Regions from separate parts of the Rhizobium sp. CB2179 genome, predicted to be linked through region 3. Evidence: riboswitches for the same ligand, from Rfam matches in the RefSeq annotation. Region 3 holds a riboswitch; each other region holds the start of a gene.
The links. A riboswitch is a leader RNA that binds a small molecule or an ion and turns the genes downstream of it on or off. The one in region 3 is predicted to bind cobalamin.
Positions count from the first base shown of each region.

Region 1 (5,660 bases), 360 kb from region 3:
AGCCGACATCTGCCCCAGCCCGGCAAGCTTGCCCGCCTGGATGAGGTCCGCTTGCGTCTGTCGAAGCTGCTGCTCGGTCAGCCGCCGCTCGGCGATCTCCTCTTCGATGCGGCTGTTGACGCGGGCAAGATCGGCCGTGCGCTCATCGACACGCCGCTCCAGCTCGTTGCGGGCCTCGGCCTGCATCTGCATGCGCTCGGCAAGCCGCGCCCGCCGCTGGCGAAGGACGGCCACCGTAAGCCCGGCAATGCAGAGGATGAGAAACACGGCAGCAAGCGCCGTGCGCGCCTGGGCGCGGATGGAACTCGTCTCCATCAGCACGTTCACCGTCCAGTCCTCGGCCGGCATGTAATGCGAGAGCACCAGATATTCGCTCGAACCGCGCTCGCTGGCCAGCGTCATCAGCTCATGCTGCTCGAAGTGGTGACGCGTCACCGGCAGCGCCGCCAGCCTGGCATTGGCATAGCGTCGCGACGCCTCGGTGCGGGCGACGCGGTCGGCCGTCAGCGGCAGGATCGCGCCATAGAGCCATTCCGGGCTGCCGGACATGAAGATGATGCCCTCCGGATCGGAGACGAAGATCTTGTATTCGCCGCCGCCCCAGGAGGACTCGATCATATCGATATCGACCTTGAAGACGATGACGCCACGAATATCCGCGCCGGTCCGGATCGGTGCGGCAAAATAATAGCCGCGCTTCAGCGAGGTGGTCCCGAGCGCGTAAAACCGTGCCTGCCGGCCTTCGATTGCATCCTGGAAATAGGGCCGGTAGCTGAAGTTCTGTCCGACGAAGCTTGCGGGCCCATCGTAATTGCTGGCCGCGATCGTCTCTCCGTCTGGCTTGACCACATAGATATCGGAGGATTTCAGCAGCCCGTTAATTGCCTTGAGATAGAGATTGGCCGCATCGCGCAGCGCCGCATCTTCAGGCGCGCTCACCAGTTCCTTGATGTCGTCGTGATCGGCGATCAGCGCTGGCAGCGCCTCGTAGCGGTTGAGATGGCCGCTGAGTGCCGAAACGGCAAGGCGCAACGCCGTTCCCGCCTGCGCCGAGGCTTCCTCCATATAGGCGCGCGTCGCAATCGCGCTCCCATAGGTGAAGAAGGCGAAGATGATCAGCGGCACGACCAGCAACGCCGTAATCGCACGATACTTCGAAGACAGAACCGGCTCCTCCCCTTTCTGCCTCCACTCCCCAGCGAGGCATACCCGACGGACCGAGTTTAGAGGGGTGGGTAGGGATTTCCAAGGGGCCGCCGAAACTTGACACCCGGCAGGGGTGGATGTCCTATTGCTGCACCGCAAGGAGGCCCCCGCCCATGAGCGACGACCAGACGCCCGCCGATAACAAACTCACCACATCCAAGCGCCGCTGGGCGGCAGAGGGCAAGTTCCTGACCGGCCGTATCAGCCGTCCCGAAGCCGAGCGCCTGCCGCCCGGCCAGCACCTCGTCAAGAACTGGCCGGTGCTCGATCTCGGCCAGCAGCCTGTCATCTCGACCGAGACCTGGCGGCTCGAGGTGCGCGGCCTCGTCGAAACGACGCGCACCCTCACCTGGGCCGACTTCCAGGCGATCGAACAGAGCACGGGGGTGAGCGATATCCACTGCGTCACCACCTGGTCGCGCTACGACAACAAATGGAAGGGCGTTTCGACGCGCAATCTGCTCGACCTCGCCATGCCGAAGCCTGAAGCCGCTTACGTCATGCTGACGAGTTATGACGGCTATACCACCAACCTGCCGCTCTCCGATTTCGCTGCCGAGGATGCGATCCTCGCCACCGCCTGGGAAGGCCTGCCGCTGACACCGGAGCACGGCGGCCCGATGCGCCTCGTCGTGCCGCATCTCTATTTCTGGAAAAGCGCCAAATGGCTGCGCCGCATCGAGCTGATGCCTGCCGACCAGGCCGGCTTCTGGGAAAAGAACGGCTACCACATCTACGGCGATCCGTGGCGCGAGCAGCGCTATTCCGACGACTGAGCTTTCGGTCGCGAGAAGCGACGAAGCGCAAACACGCCAAGTCCGAACAACGCGGCAAGCCCCGTCAGCGACGCCATGCTGGCGGCATGGAATGGGATCTCGCTCCAGCGCGGCTTGACGATATCGGCGGTGTTGAAGGCTTCGTCGCTGAACCGGCAGCTGATCAGCGCAAGCCCGCGCCGCACCATGTCGGCGTCGACCGCGGAAATGATTTCACCCGCCGCGGCAGCCTCCCGCGGCATCTCGCGCATCGAAAGCAAGACCGCCTTGGTCGCGGCGAGATAGGCATGAGCGCATTCGTTGAACGGGCTTTCCTCATCCGTCACGCTGCCCGGCATCCGGCCCCACAGACAGTAGGAATACTGGATCTCTGCATAGTTCAGCACGCGGCGGAACGGCTCGTTCGTATCGACAGCACGGGATGCAAGATCGACAATCCCACTGCGATAGTCAGACATGACAGCCATCTCGCCATGGGAGATTTGCGGAATATTCAGCCCGGCATGGCTGCCGCCGTCGCCGCGGCTATGGGCAAAAGCGCTTCCAGCGATCACACAAAAAAACGCGGCGGCAGAAAACGCCATCAGCAGCAGTGGTCTGGCTCTGTCGTTTTTCATAATCGCCCGAAAAGTTCAGGGCGCCGGCAAGGCGGCGCCCTTCGATGCGTTCAGTGAAATGCCGTTGCCGGCCGGCCGCGTTGCCCGCCCTTAACGGCAAGCCGCTTTTCCGCCAGCGCCCCGAAGGCGAGGCCGAGCGTTGTCCAGAGGATCGCATGCATGCCGAGCGAGGTCGTGCGGAAGCCCCAGAGCACCATCGCCGAAAAATTCTCCGGCACTTCGTTGATCGGCGGCAGCAGAGAGAGCACGAGGCCGATGAAGACGAGATAGGCAACGCCGGCGATAGTCGCGCCGTTCCAGGGACCGAAGCGCCCGGAGAGACGACGTGACAGCGCCACCGCGGCCATGAGCGCGGCAAGCGAAACGACGATCATCAGGAAGAACAGTTCGGTCCTGACGCCGATCGTGTCGGGATTGCCGACCGCCGGCGGAGTGGCGGGATATTTGATGCTGGGAACAAGCACGACCGCCACGAAGGCGGCGATGGCGATGACGGCCGAGGTACCGCGCGGCGAAAGGCTGCTGAAGCGGCCTTGCACGAAAGCGAAAGCGAGCGCGAAGAGCCCACCGACGGCGACGCTGTAGGCCATGACGCCGGTGAAAAGGCCAAGACCGGCCTGTGTGGCGCGGCTGACGATTTCGGGTTCGGCAGCCTCGCCGGCTGCTTGGGCACTTGCCTCCTCGAAAGCGATCGCCGCATCGACCAGCGGCTCGCCGAAAATATGGGCGAAAGCGAAAACGAGGATGCCGGCAATCAGGCCCGCGAGCATGCCGCGAAGCAGAAGGTTTCCAACCATGTCAGGAACTCCGATCGCGAAGCGCTTTAGTGGCAGGGAAAGCCGAGGAGATGGCGGCCGTCATGCACGAATTCGTGCACATACATGCCGTTGAACAGCGCCATCGCGCCTTCCTCGGTGCCGACGAAATAGAGGACGATGAGCATCAGCAGGCCGCCGAAGATCGCCCAGGGCAGGATCTCTCCTACAGGGATCGGCGCCGGTACTGCTACGGGCGCGAAAGTGGTGTCAGACATGTATTCCTCCGGGAATGACGCGTTCAGTCGAAAGAGTGCTCGTGCAGTAGGGTCTGACTTCCAGCGCGAAGAGCTTTCGACACGCTGGTCACAGTGGCGCGACCGCGCCGGACTTACACCGGCTTCCAAACCCGCAACAGCACGGTTATATCTGCACGCCGAAGAGACTGTCAACGAAACTTCACAAGCCGGCGAAGGACGCTGTCGCCGCATTCCGGGAGGCAAGAACGGCTGTGAACACGCGCCTCACCTGGATCTGCCATGGCGCGACGGCGGCAAGCCGCAAGGCCCTGTTCCCGCTCGACGAACCGCTGGAGGACAAGGCAGTGGAGGAGGCCGGCAGGATGATCGCTCTGCCCCGCGCCGACCTTATTGTCACGAGCCCCGCCTTGCGCGCCCGTCAGACTGCCGATGCGCTCCGCCTCGAAGCCCAAATAGATCAGGCGCTTTGCGACTGCGACCATGGCCGCTGGGCCGGCAGGTCGATCGCGGCCATCGGGACCGAAGAGCCGGAGAACCTCGTGGGGTGGATGAGCGATCCGGAAGCGGCCCCGCATGGCGGCGAGAGCCTTGTTGATCTGCGCACGCGCATCGCCGGCTGGATGGATGAGCAATCGAGCCTCGGCGGCCATGTGATCGCCGTTAGCCACGCGGCCGTCATCCGGGCAGCGATCGTGCATGTACTGCAGGCGCCGCTCTCCTCCTTCTGGCTGAGCGACGTCGAGCCGCTTTCCGTCATCCGCATGACCAGCAACGGACAGCGCTGGTCTCTGCGCTTCCAGCATTAGAGACTGCTGATCTTATCCAGCTTTGCACAAGCAAATCGCGTCATCTATGTTGAACCCGGCTTTGCGGGGACTACTTCCTTGTCCCAAGGAGATGGAAGAATGACATATGATTGGAGTGGCGAGCGCACGCGACGCCTGCGTTTTATGCGTGTCGCCACAGTCACGGTTCTGGTCGGTCTCATCTTCAGCGTTCCGCTGCTGATCGTCACCGCCTGAAGCACGAGAAAGGGCGAGCGATGCATTAGCACGCTCGCCTTCGTTCTTTTCCCGCATCAGCCGGTCTCCCGAACCACGAAGGCGATCGCGCTGATAACGACGCCCTAGTTCCCCACAGGCCCCGTCGGGTCTCTCTGCGGCACAGCGACAGGCTGCCGCCTCTGATAATTCGCCTTCTGGTTTCAACAAACATTTCAGACTTTCGTGATATTTCCGCGAAGGTGGAGATGGAGAAGGCATAATGCCGGTGTTTTTCCAAAGCAGGGCCGGACGGCAATGCGTGTCGATCGTGGTGTCTGGAGTGACCCTCTGGCTTCTCGGCACGCTGCTACAGCTCGACGACAGCCTGGTCGCCTTCATGACCGGCTTCGGCGAGTACGGCGCCGACAAGCTCGTTCTGGCGCTCGGCATCGCCGGCGCCATGAGCTTCGTCTATTCGGTGCTGCGCATCGCCGACCTGCGTAAGGAAATGGAACTGCGCGCGGCCGCCCAGGCAAAAGCCGATTGGACCGCAACCCACGACCATCTCACCAAGCTGCCGAACCGCTACGCCTTCGAGCGCAAGAGCCTCTCCCGGCCGATCAAGGACGACGAGGCCGAGATCGAGGAGTGGGACCGCAACGTCACCATCTTCTCCGTTGACCTCGACGGCTTCAAGAAGGTCAATGACCTCGTCGGCCACAAGGGCGGCGACATCCTGTTGATCGAGGTTGCCAGACGCATCTGCGCGCTCGGCAATGCCGATTGCGTCTATCGCTTCGGCGGCGACGAATTCATCATCGTCGCCTTCGCCCTGACGGCGCAGCGCGAGGAGCGTTTTGCCAAGCTGCTGATCCAGGCCGTCACCCGGCCGATCCATATCGATGGCTTTGCCGTCGAAGTCGGCGCCAGCGTCGGCTATGACCGCTGGGCCGAGGGAGCCGAGCCGCTGGAAGATGCCGCCCACCGTGCCGACCTCGCCATGTACGAGGCGAAATCACGCGGACCCAACCACTATTTCGTCTTCGAACCTTCGATGCAGGAC
Region 1 covers NZ_CM172781.1:3,641,696-3,647,355, forward strand. Annotated here, with positions in the region: gene AC244Q_RS18085 (sensor histidine kinase) at 1-1,134, opposite strand, end outside; gene AC244Q_RS18090 (sulfite oxidase-like oxidoreductase) at 1,320-1,982, shown strand; gene AC244Q_RS18095 (hypothetical protein) at 1,967-2,566, opposite strand; gene AC244Q_RS18100 (CbtA family protein) at 2,650-3,396, opposite strand; gene AC244Q_RS18105 (CbtB domain-containing protein) at 3,423-3,632, opposite strand; adenosylcobalamin (AdoCbl) riboswitch at 3,646-3,788, opposite strand; gene AC244Q_RS18110 (histidine phosphatase family protein) at 3,866-4,420, shown strand; gene AC244Q_RS18115 (putative bifunctional diguanylate cyclase/phosphodiesterase) at 4,878-5,660, shown strand, end outside.
Region 1: linked by a shared signal. The riboswitch ahead of AC244Q_RS18105 (CbtB domain-containing protein) and the one ahead of nrdH (glutaredoxin-like protein NrdH) in region 3 are both predicted to bind cobalamin.

Region 2 (5,660 bases), 1.8 Mb from region 3:
GGAATCTTCGGCGCCCCCGAAGCCGGACGCGATTTCCGCCGCATCGCGGTAAACGACAAAGGCCCACCCTCCGCGCCCGGAACCGGGTTCATAACAACCGTCCACGAAGACGTGGAAGCCGTGTTGGGTTTCCGGCAGCCCGACTGTCGTTGCGGGGGAGCTGAGTTCGTTGGCAATACCTGTCATTTTCGACGTCCGGATATGAGTACGTTCCCCAAGCCGCTGAGGAGATTGGAGTGGAGCACTTAGCCTCGTTGATTACCACCGGCAGCCTCCTCATAATCGAACACTGGGTCTCTGGCGGTCCGCTGGCTAAAATCGCGAAAATACGCTAGGAATTTATCCCAGCTTATTAAGAGAAATACCCTAAGAGAAACCCGCTGCGATCGAGGCCGCAATCGACCGATCGATTCTTTTGCTCATTCCGGGACGACGCCGTGAAACGCCGAAACCTGTCTCTTGCCCTTCTCCTTGCCCTTGCGGCGCCGGCCGCCGCGCAAAGCAGCGCCGTCTGTGAGGACCTGCGCGGTCGCCTTGCCGACTTGCCGCGATCGATCGGCAATGGCAACGGCCCGGAGGCGCGCCAATATTCCAGTGCCATGGCCGAACAGAACCTCGAGCTGCGCAAGGTTCGCAACGAGCTGCGCAGCAATGACTGCACCTCGGGCAGCATGGTCGTGATCGGCGGCGAGAATGCCGATTATTGCGCCGAACTCTCGCAGTCCGAAGCCCGCATGATCGACAATATCCGCTATCTCCAGGACCGCCGCAACGAACTGGCCGGCCAGAACGGTGCCGATGACGGCGCGCGCCGCGAACTGGTCGCGGCTCTCGACCGCAATGGCTGCAACAGCGAAAATTTCTATGCTCCGAGCGATCGCAGCGCCAACGAACCGGCTCCGAGCGTCGAGGAACAGGCGATGCGCACTGATACCTTCATTCCGCTCGGCGGCGGTGAAGAGGTCGATCCGCGCTACGACCTGCCGCGGGCCGAGATGCTCTCGCCGGTCAGCACCATGTGTGTGCGCAGCTGCGACGGTGGCTTCTTCCCGATCAGCTCGAACGCCACCTCGGTCGATTTCGGCCGCGACGCCCAGACCTGCGCCAAGATGTGCCCGGGCATCGAGACCGAACTGTTCTATCGTGACGTGACGAGCACCGAAGCCTCGAACATGATCGCGGTCGCAACGGGCACGCCCTACAGCGCCATGAAAAATGCCTTTGCCTACAAGAACCGCACGCCCGGGGAAAAGTCCGCTTGCACCTGCAATCTCACCGCCTATTACGAGGAGATGCGCGGCAAGCAGACGTTGAGCGAACCGCCGCAGCAGGGCTCGATCACCACCATCCGCACCAATCCCCCGGCGAAGGATGCGGCAGCGCAGATCGCACCGCAGCCGTCCGTTCCCGAGCGCCCCTACGATCCGGCGCAGAACCGCGTCCGTCAGGTCGGCCCGCAGTTCCTGGCCGGCGATCAGGGCTCGATCGATCTCGCCAACCCGGCAACGTCAGGTCCGCAGCCGCAACAGCAGCAGTGATCGAACAGCTGGAACGGCGGTGGCCGAGCTATAGCGGCGTTGTGCCAAGGTGCATGAGATGACAGCTATGTCACGTGAACGTGCGGCGCGATGTGAATGCGGGTCGCTTGAGCATGGTCAGTAGGTCGTACGACCGCCGCTCAGGTCGAACGTCGATGCGGTCGTGAAGGAGTTCTCTTCAGAGAGCAGCCAGACGACCATCGAAGCGATCTCGTGAAGTTCGGCAAAACGGTCGCGCGGAATGCGGACGCGCATATATTCGATAAACTCGGCTGTCAGCCCGTCCAATATGGGTGTCTTTGCTGTGGTCGGCGTTACCGCGTTCACGGCGATTCCCGTCTTTGCGAGTTCCTTGCCAAGAGACTTGGTGAAGCCCAGCACCCCGGCTTTCGCTGCGCTGTAGGCGGCGATGTTCGGATTTCCCTCCTTGCCCGCAACCGAGGAGATGTTCACGATCCGCCCGTAGTCGCGCTTCAACATAACCGGAACGACGTGCCGGCAGCAGTTGAAGGTTCCCGTGAGGCAGACATCGACAACATCTTTCCACTCGCTGACATCGTATTCGATCGTGGGTTTTACCGGACCGGTAATCCCGGCGGAATTGACGAGGCCATCAATACGGCCAAAAATCTCCTCGGTCCTCCCCGCCGCGTTTTTCACTGATACGGGATCTGCGACATTGACGCCGAAAGCAACCGTGCCGGATCCGAGAGCGGAAGCGCTGTCCTTCGCCATGTTTTCGTTCAGGTCCCAAATGGCCACCTTGCCACCAGACTGGATGACGCGCTCTGCGATCGCGTAGCCGATGCCGCGCGCACCGCCTGTGATTACGATGATGCGTTCCTTCAAGTCGATCATGTTCATTGGGCCGTTATCCTCCGATTGAGCCGCCGATAGCCGAATATCCAATTCCGGGACTTCGCCTTCAGCGTATCGATATGACGGTCAGGAATAAAGACATCTCGGCCTCGCACGGCGTCGGCGATACCGGTTTGCTCACCTTGACTGTCAATGGCGTGACTGTGCGATTGAGGCGATGCTCCACCGCACTGCCCTAGGCGTTCAGTCCCCATCCATCATGAAAGACGAGTTCCTCGAGCGGTAGCCGCTGCCGCCAGCCTTTGACGGAGAGTTCCGGCTCGTCATAGAGCCGGTCGACGAAACCGGCACAGAGCCAGGCGACCACCTCGATATGCTCGGGTATGCCGAGAATGCTCTTTAGATCGCCTTCGCGAAAAATGCTGACCCAACCGATGCCGACCCCTTCCGCCCGCGCCGCCAGCCAGAGATTTTGGATGGCGCAGACGGTCGAATATGAATCCATCTTCGGATTGTGGGTGCGCCCCAGCACCACGCTGCCACTACGCGTGGGATCGCAGGTCACGCATATGCCGAGCGGCGCCTCCACGATGCCTTCGAGCTTGAGGGCGCGGTAGGCCTGCCGCCGCTCGCCGGCAAACATCTGCGCCGCCTCCTCGTTGGCGCTCGCAAAGGCGTCCCGGACGCGCGCCCGCACAGTTGGGCTTTTCACCAGAATGAAATTCCACGGCTGCATGAAACCAACCGACGGCGCGTGATGCGCTGCCGTCAGCAACCGCTTCACGACATCGTCGGGCAAAGGGTCGGGGAGGAACTGACTGCGAACGTCACGCCGCGTCATGATCGCGTGATAGACGGCCTCGCGTTCGATCAAGGAAAAACCGGATGCCGCCGAAAGGGCATCCTCATCAAAGGGTCGCATCGTCAAATCCCAAACAACGCGACCGCCCCGCCGTCCGCGCGGATCGGTCTATCTTGCCAGGCCGGTCTTCTGACTCGGCGTCATCCGTCTGCCGCAGCCTTCCCGGCGAAAAGCCAGTGGCGTGATGAAGCGGCAGGCGTCGGCCTTACAGCGTTGGGCACGTTCCGGTCTTGCACCAGATTCCCGATTCTCCCGCCTTACCGGCGGGCACCTGACGGCGCATCTATTTCAGGAAACCGGCGCGGCGGCAAGCTGGACCCGATGTGGCGTTGAAGCCGCGTTCGGTTTGGCAGCGGCGCGATGTTCCCTGAACGCCGCAGCCAGCGTTCTGAGCGCCGAGCGCGATCTTGCATCCGTTAGTGTCGAATGCAGGACAATCTCCGACGAGGGCAGCGGCGGCAGGCTGAAGCGCTGACTCACTTCAATCGAGCCCACCGGCGCAAGACGGTGGGAGAATGCCGCGACCGCAAGTCCAGCCGACACCGCCGCCGTCATCACCAGCGAGCCCCCGCCGAGGAAAACCTCGTTCCAGGCGATTCCTGCACCATCGAGCGCGTGGGTGGCGATGTTGTGGACGCCACAGGACGGTGACAGCGCAGCAAGACGCAGCGGCTCGCCGCGGCGATACTCGAACTGCGGTGCCGCGAACCACCCGAAATGCTCCGGCCCCAGCACCTCGCCGTCACGCCGGTCCTCCTCCCGGCGAATGATCGCCGCATCCAGCTCACCGCGATCGAATGCATCGAGCAACACTCGAGAATTGTCGAGCCGCACCTCGATCGTCAGCCCTGGATCGTGAGCGCTGAGACGCGCCAGAATCGTCGGAACCTCCGGCCCCGCCACATGCGCGGCTATGCCGAGCGTGAAGTGCCGGCTTGTCGAGGAAAGAGCTGCGACCGCACGATCATGAGCGCCGATGAAATCCCGCGCGGATTGAAGAAAGACCGCGCCCTGCGCCGACAGGCGCACCAAACGCGGGGTCCGCTCGATCAGCCTGTGGCCGAGCCGCTCCTCCAACCGCTTCAACTTGACGCTAATTGCGGCCTGGGTGCTGCCTAACGCCTCAGCGGCGCGGGTGAAGCTCTGCAGCTCGGCAATAGTCACGAACGCCCGGACCGCATCCACATCGAGCATCGTCATATCAATCATCCGAAATTGTTGTTTCTGAAATAGAAAATCATCCAATTCAGTTATGGTCAAGTGACGATTATGGTGGCTCCCGGCAGCGCATCGATTTCACCTGTCATCGGGATTTCGCCGTCGCTCATCCCGTGCTGAAAGGATAACCATGTCACCCGCTTCCATCATCTCATCCAGGCTGCAGGGCATCGTCGCCTTGGCAGCTGCTTGCCTTTCATCCCTGATGTTCGGCCTGGAGATCTCAAGCGTACCCGCGATATTGCCGACGCTGGAGGCGGTGCTGCATGCCGATTTCCAGCAACTTCAATGGATCATGAATGCCTATACGATCGCGGTGACAACGGTGCTTATGGCAACGGGCACGCTGGCCGACCGTTATGGCCGCAAGCGCGTCTTCCTGATCGGCATCATTGCCTTCGGCTTGACCTCGCTGATCTGCGGGCTCGCGGACAATGCATCCGTTCTGATCGTCGCCCGCTTCCTCCAGGGCATGAGTGGCGGCGCTATGCTGATCTGCCAGGTGGCCGTCCTCTCGCACCAGTTTCCAGAGGGCCGGCAGCGCGGCATGGCCTTCGGCTGGTGGGGGATTATCTTCGGCATCGGCTTGGGATTCGGGCCGCTCATCGGCGTTACGATCGCGGCCTTATCGACGTGGGAATGGGTATTCCTAGTCCATGTCGTGCTGGCGGTCGTGACAGCCACGCTCGCCGTCTTCGGCGTCCGCGAATCGCGTGACCCGGAGGCGAAAAGCCTCGATATCGCGGGCATCGCCAGCCTGTCGCTTTCCGTCTTCTGCCTTGCCTTCTACATCACCCAGGGACCGGCCCTCGGTTTTGGCAGTACTACGGCACTTGCGGTCATCTGCCTTTCGGCCGCAAGTTTCATAGCCTTCATCGTCGCAGAGAAGATCAATTCGCGGCCGATGTTCGATGTCTCGGTCTTTCGAATCCGTGCCTTCTCCGGCGCCATAATCGGCTCGATCGCAATGAATATCAGCTTTTGGCCCTTCATGATCTATCTGCCGATCTGGTTTCAGGCAGGCCTTGGTTATGGTAGTCTCGCCGCCGGTTTGTCGCTGCTCGCCTATACGCTTCCCACGCTCATCGTCCCGCCGCTGGCCGAGCGGCTCTCGCTGCGCTATCGCCCCGGTCTCGTCATTCCAATCGGCCTATTCACGATCGGCCTCGGTTTCCTGCTGATGCGGCTTGGAGCCGCCTCCGCCGCAGCAAGCTGGCTGACCA
Region 2 covers NZ_CM172781.1:2,172,084-2,177,743, forward strand. Annotated here, with positions in the region: gene AC244Q_RS10845 (ribonuclease H family protein) at 1-186, opposite strand, end outside; gene AC244Q_RS10850 (DUF2865 domain-containing protein) at 438-1,538, shown strand; gene AC244Q_RS10855 (SDR family NAD(P)-dependent oxidoreductase) at 1,656-2,402, opposite strand; gene bluB (5,6-dimethylbenzimidazole synthase) at 2,593-3,279, opposite strand; cobalamin riboswitch at 3,322-3,509, opposite strand; gene AC244Q_RS10865 (LysR family transcriptional regulator) at 3,508-4,419, opposite strand; gene AC244Q_RS10870 (MFS transporter) at 4,568-5,660, shown strand, end outside.
Region 2: linked by a shared signal. The riboswitch ahead of bluB (5,6-dimethylbenzimidazole synthase) and the one ahead of nrdH (glutaredoxin-like protein NrdH) in region 3 are both predicted to bind cobalamin.

Region 3 (5,660 bases):
ACGCGGCTGACCGGCTTCAATTGCATGTTCATTGTGTTCCCTCTTGAGAAATGTGTCCGGATTTGCCCCTCATCCGCCTGCCGGCACCGTTGCCTGGGTCGAGCCACTGGTCTCGACCCGTCCTTCGGATCCCCGCCAGCGGGGCGAAGGGGATATGCCGCACCCTTTTCCGTCTTTATTGCCGGTTCGTGTGGCAAGTCCCCTCTCCCCGTCAAAACGGGGAGAGGGTTAGGGTGAGGGGCAAATGCTCCGGAGCGAAATATCAAATTACAGCGTACAAGACACGCAGCCCTGCACCTCGGTGCCGGACAGCGCCATCTGGCGAAGGCGGATGTAGTAGATCGTCTTGATGCCCTTCTTCCAGGCATGGATCTGCGCCTTGTTGATGTCGCGCGTCGTTGCCGTGTCGCGGAAGAACAAGGTCAGTGACAGGCCCTGGTCGACATGCTGGGTCGCCGCCGCATAGGTGTCGATGATCTTCTCCGGCCCGATCTCGTAGGCATCCTGATAATAATCGAGATTGTCGTTGGTCATGAACGGCGCCGGATAATAGACGCGGCCGATCTTGCCTTCCTTGCGGATCTCGATCTTCGAGACGATCGGATGGATCGAGGAGGTCGAGTGATTGATATAAGAGATCGAGCCTGTCGGCGGCACTGCTTGCAGGTTCTGGTTATAGAGGCCGGAGGCCATCACCGCCTTCTTCAACGCCACCCAATCTTCCTGCGTCGGAATGTGAATGCCTGACGTCTCGAACAGCGCCTTGACCCTCTCCGTCGCAGGCTCCCAGAGCCGGTCGGTATATTTGTCGAAATAGTCGCCGGAGGCATATTTCGAGTTCTCGAAGCCCTTGAAGCTCGCGCCGCGTTCGACCGCCAAAAGATTCGAGGCGCGGATCGCGTAGTAGGTCACCGTGTAGAAATAGATGTTGGTGAAATCGACGCCTTCCTCGGAGCCATAGAAGATGCGTTCGCGGGCGAGGTAGCCGTGCAGATTCATCTGGCCGAGGCCGATCGCATGGCTCTCGTCATTGCCCTTCTCGATCGAAGGGACTGAGGAGATGTGGCTCATGTCGGAAACAGCACTCAACGCCCGGATCGAGGTCTCGATCGTCTTGCCGAAATCGACCGAATCCATCGCTGCCGCGATGTTCAGCGAGCCGAGATTACAGGAGATGTCCTTGCCGAGATGTTTGTAGGAGAGGTCGTCGTTATATTCGCTCGCCTCACTCACCTGCAGGATTTCCGAGCATAGATTGCTCATCGAAACACGTCCGGCGATCGGGTTTGCCCGGTTCACCGTGTCCTCGAACATGATGTAGGGATAGCCGCTCTCGAACTGGATTTCGGCAAGCACCTGGAAGAATTCGCGTGCCTTGATCTTCTTCTTGGAGATGCGGGCGTCGTCAGCCATCTCGCGGTACTTTTCCGTCACCGAAATCTCGGTGAAGGGCACGCCATAGACGCGCTCCACGTCATAGGGCGAGAACAGGTACATGTCCTCGTTGTTCCTCGCGAGTTCGAAGGTGATATCGGGCACGACGACGCCGAGCGACAGCGTCTTGATGCGGATCTTCTCGTCGGCATTTTCGCGCTTGGTGTCGAGAAAGCGCATGATGTCGGGGTGATGGGCATTGAGATAGACGGCCCCCGCGCCCTGCCGTGCGCCGAGCTGGTTGGCATAGGAAAAACTGTCTTCGAGCAGCTTCATGACAGGGATGATGCCCGAGGACTGGTTCTCGATATGCTTGATCGGCGCGCCTGCCTCGCGGATATTCGTCAGCGACAGCGCCACGCCGCCGCCGCGCTTCGACAATTGCAGCGCCGAATTGATCGACCGGCCGATCGATTCCATATTGTCCTCGACGCGCAGCAGGAAGCAGGAAACCAGTTCGCCGCGCTGCTTCTTACCGGCATTGAGGAAGGTCGGCGTCGCCGGCTGGAAGCGGCCGGAAATGATCTCGTCGACCATGTCGCGGGCAAGGCTCTCGTCGCCGCGCGCCAAGGCCAGGGCCACCATGCAGATGCGGTCCTCATAGCGCTCGAGATAGCGCTTTCCGTCGAAGGTCTTCAGCGTATAGCTGGTGTAATATTTGAAGGCGCCGAGGAAGGTCGGGAAACGGAACTTCTTGGCATAGGCCTGGTCGAACAGATCCCGCACGAAATTGAAGGAATACTGGTCGAGAACCTCCTGCTCGTAATAGCCCTCGGTCACGAGGTAATCGAGCTTTTCCCGGAGATTGTGAAAGAACACCGTGTTCTGGTTCACATGCTGCAGGAAATACTGCTTGGCCGCCATTCGATCCTTGTCGAGCTGGATCCGCCCCTGATCGTCATAGAGGTTCAGCATCGCATTCAGCGCGTGGTAGTCGAGCGTTTCCGCTGCTTTCAAAGGGCGTTCGAGAATTCCCGTGTCCAAAACCGTTCCATTCCGTGTTTGACGTTGGCGACATCCGCTTCTGTGCCCAGCAGTTCGAACCTGTAGAGGTAAGGCACCTGGCACTTCTTTGAGATCACGTCGCCGGCGAGCCCGTATGTTTCGCCGAAATTGCTGTTGCCCGCGGCAATCACGCCGCGGATGTGTCCTCGGTTTTCCGTATCGTTGAGGAAACGGATCACCTGCTTGGGAACGGCGCCCTTGCCGCCGTCGCCGCTATAGGTCGGCACGATCAGCACGAAGGGTTCGCGGATATGGAACGCGTCTGCGCCATTTGGCGGAATGCGCGCCGCGCGCAGTCCGAGCTTGGCGACGAACCGATGGGTGTTCTCGGACCGGCTGGAATAATAGACGATCAGAGCCATCGCCTTTCCTCAGGAAAGTGCGCTGATCATGTCGGGACGGAAGCCGGCCCAATGCTGCTCGCCGGCGATGACGACGGGCGCCTGCATGTAGCCGAGGCTGCGGACCCGATCGAGCGCTTCGGCATTCTGCGAAATATCGACGATGTCATAATCGACGCCCAACCGGTCGAGGGCGCGGTAGGTGGCAGTGCATTGGACGCAGGCAGGCTTGCTGTAGACGGTGATGGTCATGATATTCCTCGTGACGACGCGATTGGGACGCAGGACATCGATCGGAAATCTCGCGATATCCGTCGAAAACACTCTGTATTTTGCAGCGATGCGGCTCGTTCAGCCGCTGGGCGTGATCCGCCCTCTACCTCTAGCGGGTGGCGGCCTGAACTGAGATACTGACATGACTTCACCCCGAAGTGGCTCAATGCGAAGGTTTCGGGGGCGGAGGCTCGGGCCTGCGAAACGCGATGCGGAGATTCCCCGCAGCCATGCAACGCGACCTTCCGGACACCCCGCCCGTGGACGTTTCGTTCGAGGCAGGTCTCCTGGCTCACGGGTCAAAGCACCCTGCCCCAGCCTTCCCGGAGCATCATGCTCCAGTGACCTGAAATCGGACAGTTGCTCGCCGCTTACAGTTGCGGGGGCAGCTCCGGCATTGCCGCGCCATGATGGCGAAACGCACCGTATTCCCGTCTTAGCCGCCGATCCTCACGAATCGACGGAACCTCGAACACTAGATATGGTACGCGAATCCAAATTCGCGTCAACGGATGGTTTGTGCATTGCGTTACGACAGGTTTGAAATCGCTACGTTCCTGTGAAAAACATGGCTAACGAAAGCTTAAAGAAAGCAGGCTGTGGAGAAAGTCCCGACGAGGAGAGCCTATCTATGGCCGGTCCCGCGATTTTCGATTCGAGATCGGGCCTGAATCGTCGATGGGACATCCCGCCGGTGACGAGCGCGGGAGGGATGAAGTCAGGAAAGTTTATATCTTTATTCGAAGCAGCCGCAGCGCGTTGATCGTCACCAGCACGGTGGCGCCGGTATCGGCGAGGATCGCCGGCCAGAGCCCGGTGATGCCGGCGATCGTCGTCACCAGGAACACCGCCTTCAGTCCGAGTGCGATGGTGATATTCTGCAGGATATTGCGCATCGTGCGTTTGGAAAGTTCGATCATCCGCGCCACGTCGCCGACACGTCCGTGCAGCACGGCGGCATCCGCCGTCTCCAGCGCCACATCGGTGCCGCCACCCATGGCAATGCCGATATCGGCGGCGGCCAGCGCCGGAGCATCGTTGATGCCGTCGCCGACCTTGGCGACGATGAAGCCTTGGCGCTTCAATTCGCCGACGACCCGCTGCTTGTCCTCCGGCATCATCTCGCCGCGCCAGTCGATGCCGAGCATGCCGGCAACGGCTGCTGCCGTCCGCTTGTTGTCGCCGGTCAGCATGATAGCCTTGACGCCTGCTGATTTGAGGGCAGCGAGCCCGGCCTCGGCATCCTGACGCGGCTCGTCGCGCATGGCGATAAGGCCGGCCACAACACCGTTGACGAGCAGCACCGACACGCTCTTGCCCTCGTCGTTCAACGCCGAGATGCGTGCATCCTGTTCAGCACTGAGCGTCCCGCGCTCGCGGGCGGCGGGCGGCGACAAGAGGTCCAGCGTCTCACCACCGACTTTGCCGCTGACGCCCTTGCCCGGCAGCGCTTCCAGCTCGAAGGCCGGCGGCACGGGAACGCCGTCCGCCTTGGCGCGGTTGAGGATCGCCAGCGCCAGCGGATGGCTGGAACCCTGTTCCAGCACCGCCGCGCGCGACAGCACCTGCGCCTCGGTCAGACCAAAGGAAATGATGTCAGTCACCTGAGGCTTGCCTTCCGTCAGCGTGCCTGTTTTGTCGAAGGCGACCATCGTCACCTTGCCGAGCGTCTCCAGCACCGCGCCGCCCTTCATCAGCAGCCCGCGCCGCGCACCGGATGAAAGCGAGGCAGCGATCGCCGCCGGCGTTGAGATGACGAGCGCGCAGGGGCAGCCGATCAAAAGGATCGCAAGGCCCTTATAGACCCATTCGCCCCATGGCCCTGCGAACAGCAGCGGCGGAACGACCGCAACCAGCGCTGCGACCACGACCACGCCGGGCGTGTAATAGCGCGAGAACCGATCGATGAAGCGCTCGGTCGGCGCCTTCGATTCCTGCGCCTCCTCCACCAGCTTGACGACGCGGGCGATGGTATTGTCGGCCGCGGCCGCCGTAACGCGAACCCTAAGCACCGCATCGCCATTCACCGTGCCGGCAAAAACGACGGCATCGACGCCCTTACGCACCGGCGTGCTCTCGCCCGTCACCGGCGCCTCGTCGATCGCGCTCTCGCCTGAGAGGATGATGCCGTCCGCCGAGATCCGATCGCCAGGACGAACCATGATGATGGCCCCGACCGAAAGGCTTTCCGCCGGCACCTCCCGTGTCTGCCCATTGTCTTCGAGCAGCGCGGTCTTCGGCACCAGCGCCGTCAGCGACTGGATGCTTTCGCGCGCCTTGCCCGCTGCCACCCCTTCCAGCAGCTCGCCAACGAGGAACAGGAACACAACGGTCGCCGCCTCTTCGCCGGCATTGATGATAACGGCGCCGACGGCGGCGATCGTCATCAGCATCTCGATCGAAAACGGTGTGCCTGAGAAGGCGGCCATGACGGCGCGCCGCGCGATCGGCACCAGCCCGATCAGCATGGCGACGATGAAGGCGTAGGACGCGATCGCCGGCACGAGATGGCCGACGGTGTAGGCGGCAACGAGTGCTCCACCCGAAAGGATGGTCAGCCGGCCCTTCCTGCTCTGCCACCAGGGACCGGCCATCGGCGCATGATCG
Region 3 covers NZ_CM172781.1:3,999,825-4,005,484, forward strand. Annotated here, with positions in the region: gene nrdF (class 1b ribonucleoside-diphosphate reductase subunit beta) at 1-32, opposite strand, end outside; gene nrdE (class 1b ribonucleoside-diphosphate reductase subunit alpha) at 268-2,349, opposite strand; gene nrdI (class Ib ribonucleoside-diphosphate reductase assembly flavoprotein NrdI) at 2,388-2,801, opposite strand; gene nrdH (glutaredoxin-like protein NrdH) at 2,811-3,032, opposite strand; cobalamin riboswitch at 3,314-3,539, opposite strand; gene AC244Q_RS19770 (heavy metal translocating P-type ATPase) at 3,782-5,660, opposite strand, start outside.